Regions from separate parts of the Bacillus sp. FG16 genome, predicted to be linked through region 1. Evidence: riboswitches for the same ligand, from Rfam matches in the RefSeq annotation. Region 1 holds a riboswitch; each other region holds the start of a gene.
What was found. Region 1 has a riboswitch for S-adenosylmethionine ahead of ACODS7_RS22765 (cyclase family protein). Riboswitches for the same ligand answer to the same signal wherever they lie in the genome.

Region 1 (3,283 bases):
TGGAGGAAAATATCGACATGAGATTGGTTGCTCATGTAACGGTTCAGTAGTGTTACGAAAAGATAAGAAGGGGTGCACGCGCATCCTTTTTTCTATGCAGATATTATGAAAGAGGTGGTATGATGGAATTAACATTAAATTCGACTGTATGTTTACATACAATTCAATTTCGAAAAGAGCAAAAGAATTATATTGTAAAAGATACAATTACAGGAGAAAAATATGAAATGCCGCCACTTTGGATTGATGCACTAGCAATGATGCGTGACGGTTTTTTATTGGGTGAAATTGAGGAGAAATTAAAAGAAGAGTATCCAGCTGAAGAAGTAAATATGTTAGCGTTCACGAGGCAATTGTTAGAGTTGGAACTTGTTGAAATGGTAGATGGTGAAGAGATAGCTTGCACAAAGAAGAAAGAGATTGATTGTTTAGCTTGGGTACGTCCTCGTGTGGAACAATTCTTTCTTAATTTAAATAGAAAATATAGAAGCAAAGGTCAGTAATGACCTTTGCTTTTTTTGTAGCTCCATTTAAAAAATAACAGCAAATGCTCTTGCGAAAGCACCGTCACTATTTTTAATTTTTAAAGGTGCTGCTGAGAAAAAGAAACGTTTTGCTTCGATAGCATCTAGATTTGTTAAGTTTTCAATTAAATAAATATTATTCCCTAATAATATGTGATGAATCGGTGATGTTTCTGTTGTAACTTCATCAGGAGAAATGAAATCTAAACCGATAGATTTTACTTTTAATTGAACTAGTTCTTCAGCTAATTCTTCAGAAAGATAAAATGCTTCTTTCTCATAAGCTTCTGTATTCCATTTAGTGGATAGATTGGAATGAAAAATAACAATATCACCTTCTTTTATGTCAGTATTATGCAATACTGCCTTAGGTAATTTTCGCTCTTGAATATGTGTTACATCTATAAGAACAGCTTCGCCTACAAATTGATCTAGCGGTAATTGATCAATAGTTGTTGCTCCTGAAATAAAATGCGCAGGAGCATCACAATGCGTGCCAACATGAACGACAGAATGAAAATCTGTAACTTGATAGCCTGCTTCTTCAACGCTTGTAACAGCTTCTAGTTGTATTTTAGGTGTTCCAGGAAATTGAGACATATTATTTTCAAATGTTTGCGATAGATCAATTACTTTCATTTTACATACCTCCAATATATGTTTTTCAAATAATAAAAAGCTCATCCTTCAGTATCAAGAAAGATGAGCTTTACATGCTAGTTGAGTTTTATCTTCCAAAATGCAATGCATTTTGCAGGAATTAGCACCTATTCAGTTTGTATAAACTGAGGTTGCTGGGCTTCAAAGGGCCGGTCCCTCTGCCTCTCTTGATAAAGAAGTATTCAGTTTTTAAAATCGGAATTTTCCGATAGTTAAATTGTAATTCATTTCCTTTTTGCGTGCAATATAAAATAGGTATTCACCCAAATAAAGCTGCTCGCATATTGTAGCTTATGTAAATAGAATGCTGCGAAGGAGTGAGTGCAGTGACAGGAAATGTACTGAATTACTATGCTGGTGGTAATACAGCTAGGGGATTTCACAATTTATACGAAGAGAATTTAAAAGGATTAGACAGATTATTTATCTTAAAGGGTGGCCCAGGAACGGGAAAATCTTCTTTAATAAAGGCAATAGGTCGTGAATGGGTTGGAAAAGGATACGATATTGAATTTTTACATTGTTCTTCTGACAATAAATCGGTTGATGGTGTAATTATCCCAAAATTAAAAGCAGGAATTGTTGATGGGACATCGCCGCATGTTATTGAGCCAAAAATGCCAGGAGTTGTTGAAGAGTATATAAATTTAGGAATTGCTTGGGACTCAGATAAACTAAGGAAGCAGAAGTTAGAAATTGAAAGATTTGTTTCAGAAGCAAGCAAAGCTTTTCAGTCTGCTTACGCACGTTTTAAAGAGGCATTGGTTATACATGATGAGTGGGAGAAGATATATATTGATAATATAGATTTTAATAAAGCAAATGAACTAACCGATCAGCTAATCCAGAAATTATTTGCAGATAAAGGCGGGAGACAATCGCTTGTAAAACATCGTTTTTTAGGAGCTGCTACACCGAAAGGGGCAGTTGATTTTGTTCCTAATTTAACAGAAGGGTTACCACATCGTTATTTTATAAAAGGGCGCCCAGGCTCTGGAAAATCAACGATGCTCAAAAAGTTAGCTAAGGCAGCTGAAGAAAAAGGGTTTGAAGTTGAAGTATATCATTGCGGATTTGACCCGAATAGTCTTGATATGGTTATCGTAAGAGAATTAGGCTTTGCAATTTTTGATAGCACCGCACCACATGAATATTTTCCAAGTCGCGAGGGTGATGAAATTATTGATATGTATGCCCTTATTGTTACGCCAGGGACGGATGAGAAATATGCGAAGGAAATTCGTGATGTTTCCATTCAATATAAAGCAAAAATGAATGAGGCGATGTCTTTCTTAGCGAAAGCAAAATCGGTTCGTGATAAATTAGAACGAATTTATATTGCTGCTATGGATTTTTCAATAGTAGATGCATATAAAGATGAGATTCAAAAAGAGTTTGAACGAATTGCTACTACTGTAATCGAAAAGCAACAATAGATGTTCCGTTTTGCTGTCAGTAATTTCTGACAGTTTTTTTAGTATGTAGTAAAATTAGTAGTGTATTTGTCGAATTTCCAAGGAAATAATCAAAAAATAGAGGTGTTATGAAATGAGAGAGAAAATCGAGTTGGAGTTAGAAAGAATTGAAAAAGAGAATGATGTGAAAATTTTATTTGCGGTAGAATCAGGGAGTCGTGCTTGGGGGTTTCCATCGAAAGATAGCGATTATGATGTTAGGTTTGTTTATATACATCCGGTAGAATGGTATTTATCAATTCATGATAAACGAGATGTAATTGAATATCCAATTAGTGATGATTTAGATATAAGTGGTTGGGATATTAGAAAGGCATTGCAACTATTCGCGAAGTCGAACCCAGCTTTACTTGAGTGGATTCGATCACCAATTTTTTATTCGAAAAACTCTAATTTTCCAGAACTACTTCAACAGATGAGTGAGAAGAATTTTGATCCAAAAGCAACGATATATCATTATTTACATATGGCGTCGAAAAATTATCGTGAATTTTTGCAAGGTGAGAATGTAAAGCTGAAAAAGTACTTTTATGTATTACGTCCCATTTTAGCTTGTAAGTGGCTAGAAGAGAAAGCAACTTTACCTCCTGTAGAATTTGACCGATTGATTACAGAATTATCATT
Region 2 (3,283 bases), on a different contig from region 1:
ATATAAAGAGAAGTGTATCTGCTTCTTCCACTAATTTTCTATACCGCGCTGTCTCTTCTTCATTTACTAAATCACGTCTTTTCTTCTCTTCATTGAATACAAGTACCGGATCAAATTGTTCCTTGTATAAATCAAGCAACGTAACCGAATGATTTGTTTCCTGTAGCCCTTTTTGCACATGCTCTAAAATTGCCCCGTTAAAACTTGAAGGATTAGGATGAGCGTATATAATCAGTACGTTCACTACAAAACAACTCCCTCTATCTTTAAAGTTACCCCTTCTTTAATAACTTCTCTACAATTTGTACGTTTTTCGAACTTTGCAACAGTCGATTTAATACAGTAAGTAACTCTTCTTTTTCTAAATCTTTTAGTTTCTCTTTAACTGCACTCTCACCAGCACCTTGAATATCATAAACAACTGCCGCCATATGTTTACAATAATTTTCATACGGACATTCGCAACTACTTTTTGAAAAATCTTCGAGATCGATAACTACTTCATAATTCCCTGCATTTCCAGTAACGAATGCAAACACTTTGTTATCTTGTATTTCAACATCTTCTATATATCCATCTTCATAATATTCATATCCCTTATCTACAACGTACTTTGGGATCCATTTCGTTATATCTTTTAATAAGTAAGCGTACATAATTGTACCCCTTCCTTTAATTCCCTTTTGACTTCCAAAACCCTGCATGTTATTCTAAGAACTGTTAAATAGCAAGTCTATTTTACAAAACGACTGACACCTATTCGGCGAAGGTGTCTCTTTTCATTTGCAGCCGATACGAATTGCCTCTTTCAGGCACATTCAATTTTTGACACTACACACTCAACACCATTCCCTGTATCAGGCTGCTTTAGCAGTCTTTTACTCTACATACTCCGTTATTTTTAAAAAAAAGAGAGCTTAGCTCCCTTTTCTCGCCTTATAAAATACCCCTTTTTCAGCATAGAGATATTCATCAGCTAATGTAATTTTCCCATCCAGTTTCAGTTCGTCTAATAGCCTTGATAAATAAAATTGATGTAACATTTTTTTCGTGAATTTTCCTTCATGATGCGAAACGATATGTTCTTGAATATCTAACAATGATATCGGCTTATCTTGCTCTATCATATATTCATAAACTGTACTACGCAGTTTTACGTATTTTTCGAGTGTCACAGTAATTCGCAACCCCTTTCTTCTTAATATAAATTTTCGTAATCGGTTTTTTTGCAACAAAAAAACCTCTCCGATAAGAAGAAGTTACGTATATATCTTCGTCTTATCTCCCAGAACAAATATGTTCTGCTGGAATTAGCACCTGCATCGCGGTTGCTGGGTTTCATCGGGCCAGTCCCTCCACCTCTCTGGATAAGAAAATATTCACTTAAACCTTACTATACGTAATTTCACTTTAATTGTCAAACAAATATAATAAATATAACAAATTATATTTTCTTTCTTACTGTTCATACTACTCGTATATGAACAGCTAAGGAGGATTATAAAATGCATCAAAATGCTCGCGGATATGTACAAGATTCTTTTCAATCATTACAAGAAGCAAAACACTGTTTAGAAGAAGCACTTGAAACAGTTGAAAAAGATTTTAATCGTGCTCGTATTGAACAATCACTTTATGCTGTTGAACAAGCTATTCAACGTTGCGAGTACACCGTTCACATTTTAGAAAAAGATTAAAAACTTCCCATCTATCGATGGGAAGTTTTTTCAAATGGCATACTTCATAATTATTGCCGTTATGATTAAAAAATATACAGAATTAGCAATTTCTAAAATCCCTACTTTTATAATAGAGATTTTTTTGCCATACAACACAATTGCTCGAATGACACTTGGTATAAAAATAAGAGAACACCACGGATTAATCACAAATACAATTATAGTTAATACGATATGATATCCCCAAGATATAAGACGATACTTCGGATTATTTTTTTCACGAATCATCGTTTTCACATAAAACGTACTACCTAAAAAGTATAAGAATGAACTAAGCGCAATGAATAATGCTATATGATCGATTTGCTTCATTGAAAAATAATAACTAATTAACCCACCGATACAAAATACAATAATTGCACAAATATCATTTAATAGTGCTCTTTCATTTTTTTGACGAGCATAATACATATTTACTATAAATAATGGAATCATTACTATTACGAATAAAAGAATTCGCCACTCATATAATAAAGAAATCATCCCGAATAGGAACGCAATACTAAAATAAACAATTGCGGCGTGTAAAAACTCTTTTTTTCGTCTTTGCTTTATGTACGTCAGAAATGGATATGTAGCTAAATAGATAAAAAACCATGCTATAAACAATGGAATATGATAAATAGTGGGTTTCCCAAGTATGACACTTAATAGAAAAGGTATAACAAGCATGGCCCATGCACCATGTTGCTTCGGAATAACTAACTTCATTAACTATACACCTCCCTCTTGAAAAGAGTTCTCACGTACTATTATACAAATAATTTTATATAATGGCGGATGCATATTGAATCTATTTTTTGACAAAAAAATGCTCCTTACAATATGTAAGAAGCATGAAAGAGGCAAACGAATATGTAAGTCGCGACCCTACCTTATATGAGTATGCTTTTCTATGTCACGTTATGCTCATCTAATATACCGTATTTCTTTTTAAATCTTGTAAGAATCGTAATCCAAGACGTACTAAATAGTAGTAAGAAAATAACATTCGAAATCGCATGACTCAAATCAAAATAAAAACTTGCGATATAATACGAAATGACAGTCTCCCACGTTGCTTCTCTTATAAAACCGAGAAGACCCCAGAAATTCATAATCCAGCCAAATAAAAATCCAACAATTACTCCGTAAAGAAGTCTCCCCCATAGTTTTTTCATTAAAAATGTATTACGAAGTAAACCTGCTATAAAACCAATCATGCCCCACGAAAACATTTGCCACGGTGTCCACGGACCTTGTCCTAAAAAAATATTAGATACGATCGCTGCTGTGGCACCAATCATAAAACCAGTTTCACTTCCAAATACAATTGCAGAAACAATAATGACAAAAGAAGTTGGTTGTACACTTGGTAAAATAGAAAATGGCACTCTGCTTACTGCTGCAATTGCCGCTAATACAGCAACGAGAACAATTTCACGTGAAACAAACGCCTTTCTTTCAAAACGGATATAGAAAGGTAACATAATAACTGCTAATATAAACAAACTACTTAACATGTAATAACCGTCCATGACAAGTGTCGTAAGAAGTAATGTGCC
Region 3 (3,283 bases), on a different contig from region 1:
TATAAATATTTGTTTATAGGTAATCAGGTGTTCTATATGTATATACATGTTGAGCTATAATCTATCGTTATATGTTTCAACGTAGTAGACATTATATTTTGATGGTGAAATATTTTGTTTCTTTGATTATTTAGAATATTAACACTGGAAAGAACTATATGTCAATAATAAAAATAGAATGTTAATTTCTTGGAATAATATATTAAAAAAGTAGATTCTCTTGTGTGAGAGAACCTACTTTTAATATATTTTGCTAAAAAAACAATTGGTGAGGGCTAATAATAAGTGGGGATGAAGAACCCCCACTTATTACGGTTTTACTTTATTTTTCAATTTTTGCCCACTTGAAGTTTAATTGACCTGCAAAGTCTACTTGTACAATTCCTTTCACATAAGAACGTTCTAAATAAGATTCGCCTTTTTGGTAAAGAGGAGCGATAACAGTGTCTTTAAATAATATTTTCTCGGATTCTAGTAATGCTTCCCAGCGAGCTTTTTCATCACCAGCTAAAGTTGTTTTCACTTTTGCTATTGTTTCATCGAATTCCTTACTAGAGTAATGATCTAAGTTATAAGGGTTATTCGTTGTAAATAGCTCAAGGAATGTAATTGGATCCGCAAAGTCAGGGCTCCAGCCATCAATTCCGATTTCGTAGTCACCTTTTAATAAAAGCGAAACTTGTTGCTTACGCGGTTGCGGTTTTATATTTACTGTTAAGCCATCTAAATTCTTTTCTAGTTGTCCTTTTAAGAATTCACCAGTTTTCTTATCAAGGTCAGCATCACTCGTTAATAATTCTAATGTTATCTTTTCAGAACCAAGCTCTTGTTTAGCTTTTTCCCATAACTTTTGTGCGGATTTTGTATCAACTTTTGTTAAATCGCCGTTTGCAGTACGGAATTCTTTTCCTTCAGGTCCTTTTGCAAAGTTTTTTGGAACGAGACCAAATGTTGGTGTAGAGCCATCATTTAATAACGTATTTACAAAGGATTTTCTATCAATTGTTTGATCAATTGCTTGGCGTGCAGAAACGTTTTGAAGTACTTTGTTTTGTTGATTCATACGTAAAAATTGTACGCCTACGTTTGGACGTTCTTTAAAGTTGGCATCTTTTTTATATTTATCAACGAAGTCAGATGTTAGTTTTATACGGTCTAATTGTTTTGACTCGAATAAATTTACTTCTGTTGATTTTTCTTTTACGACGTTAAAATTGATTTCTTCTAGTTTGACAGTATCTTTATCCCAATAGGTAGGGTTCTTCTTAAATTTAAAGCTTTGTTCGTGCTTCCAATCGCTTAGTGTAAAAGCTCCATTGTACAAGATTGTATTATCTTCTAAAGCGTACTTATCACCTTGTGCTTTAAAGAATTCCTCGTTAATTGGTAGAAATGTTGGGAACGCTGTTAAGCTAATAAAATACGGAACAGGACGTTCCAATTCTACCTCAAACGTATGGTCATCAACTGCTTTTACACCAAGTTGGTCGGCTGGAAGTTCTTTATTGTTAATTTTTGTTGCATTTTTAATATCAAAGAATAGAAATGCGTATTCAGAGGCTGTTGCTGGATCTACGGCTCTCTGCCAAGCGAACACAAAATCTTTCGCTGTAACAGGAGTGCCGTTTGACCATTTTGAATCTCGCAGGTGGAATGTGTATTTCGTTTTATCGCCACTTACTTCATGAGATTTTGCAACGCCAGGGACAGGTTTGTTACCTTCACCAAGATTATACAAACCTTCAAATACGTTTCTCATTACTTGACCAGAATCAGTATCTGTAGCACGGGCCGTATCCATTGTTCGTATTTCAGTAGGTGAAGATAAATTTAAAACCTGTTTACTAGGTGCCTCGTCTTTTGCATTTGCTCCGCTTGCTTCGTTTTTATAACTACCGCAACCAGTTAATAAAATACTTACTCCTACAACTGATGCAATACCGGGTACAAACTTCTTTTTCATTTGATTTTCCTCCTAAATAATTAAGTTTGGATGATGATGAGGGAAATGAAAAATAAAAAATCCCTCTTTTCATATTGAGAAAGAGGGATTTTTACGTACAAGTTATGCACCCGTATATAAACGAAGTCCCTCATTCTATCTTTCAAGCATAAAGCTTGCAGGAAGTGGCACAGTATTCAAAATGAACCTGCTGCCGAGGTTTCAAAGGGCCAGTCCCTCCACCTCTCTTGATACAATGAGTAAACGAATAAATTTTATTAATTTTTGTGTTTCTTTGATAATTCAAAATCTTACACCTTGAACAATGAAGTGTCAACCAAATGAAATATAGTTTAAATTTTCAGTTTTCTTAAATAAAAAAACCACTGCATATGGCAGTGGTTTTTCGCTTAGAAGTTAAAGTTATCTGGATCTGGACCAACGCGACGATCTTCATTTAAAGCTTGAATTGCTTTCATATCATCAGCACTTAATTCAAAGTCGAAGATGTTTGCATTTTCAATAATGCGATGTTCTTTAATTGATTTAGGGATTGTTACAACTTCGTTTTGTAAATCCCAGCGTAAAATAATTTGCGCAGTTGATTTATTATATTTTGTCGCAATTTCTTGTAACGTTGGATTATCTAGTAGTTGTCCTTGCATTAATGGTGACCAAGCTTCAAGCTGGATGTTATGTTCTTTACAGAATGCATGTAACTCTTCTTGTGCTAAACGTGGGTGGTATTCCACTTGGTTGACCATTGGCTTAATTTCAGCAATTTCAAATACGTCTTGTAAGTGGTGAATGTGGAAATTACTCACACCGATAGCGCGAACACGGCCATCTTTATAAAGTTTTTCTAATGCTTTCCATGATTCAGTATATTTCCCTTTTACAGGCCAATGTACTAAATATAAGTCTAAATATTCTAGACCTAATTTCTCTAATGTAGTTTCAAATGCTTGAAGTGTTGTTTCATATCCTTGATCGCTATTCCATACTTTTGAGGTAATAAATAATTCTTCACGTGAAACACCTGATTCACGAATCGCTTGTCCAACGCCCTCTTCATTTTGATAGATTGCTGCAGTATCGATGCTGCGGTAGCCATTTTTAATTGCTGCTTTTACAGAATCAATTACTTCTGAACCATCTTCTACTTTAAAAACACCTAAACCAAACCAAGGCATTTTTACACCGTTATGTAATGTTGTATAGTCTTTTAAACTTGTTAAAATCATATTATTTCCCCCTAGCTTTTTTGTTTGTTGCTTCTACTGCTTTTTGAATTGCCTCTGAAAAATTATATTCGTATAAAGTTTTGAGACCCTCAGCTGT

Region 2: another riboswitch for S-adenosylmethionine. It lies ahead of ACODS7_RS10675 (hypothetical protein); the one in region 1 lies ahead of ACODS7_RS22765 (cyclase family protein).
Region 3: another riboswitch for S-adenosylmethionine. It lies ahead of ACODS7_RS25385 (peptide ABC transporter substrate-binding protein); the one in region 1 lies ahead of ACODS7_RS22765 (cyclase family protein).

Annotation. Positions count from the first base shown of each region.
Region 1 is NZ_JBMDKC010000075.1:301-3,583, reverse strand. It holds gene ACODS7_RS22770 (hypothetical protein) at 123-503, shown strand; gene ACODS7_RS22765 (cyclase family protein) at 531-1,163, opposite strand; SAM riboswitch class I at 1,249-1,361, opposite strand; gene ACODS7_RS22760 (PRK06851 family protein) at 1,511-2,620, shown strand; gene ACODS7_RS22755 (nucleotidyltransferase domain-containing protein) at 2,733-3,283, shown strand, end outside.
Region 2 is NZ_JBMDKC010000022.1:23,289-26,571, forward strand. It holds gene ACODS7_RS10665 (NAD(P)H-dependent oxidoreductase) at 1-244, opposite strand, end outside; gene ACODS7_RS10670 (SWIM zinc finger family protein) at 273-656, opposite strand; gene ACODS7_RS10675 (hypothetical protein) at 918-1,235, opposite strand; SAM riboswitch class I at 1,276-1,374, opposite strand; gene ACODS7_RS10680 (hypothetical protein) at 1,506-1,697, shown strand; gene ACODS7_RS10685 (YwiC-like family protein) at 1,728-2,450, opposite strand; gene ACODS7_RS10690 (ECF transporter S component) at 2,633-3,283, opposite strand, start outside.
Region 3 is NZ_JBMDKC010000095.1:4,302-7,584, forward strand. It holds gene ACODS7_RS25385 (peptide ABC transporter substrate-binding protein) at 323-1,963, opposite strand; SAM riboswitch class I at 2,096-2,200, opposite strand; gene ACODS7_RS25390 (aldo/keto reductase) at 2,353-3,186, opposite strand; gene proC (pyrroline-5-carboxylate reductase) at 3,188-3,283, opposite strand, start outside.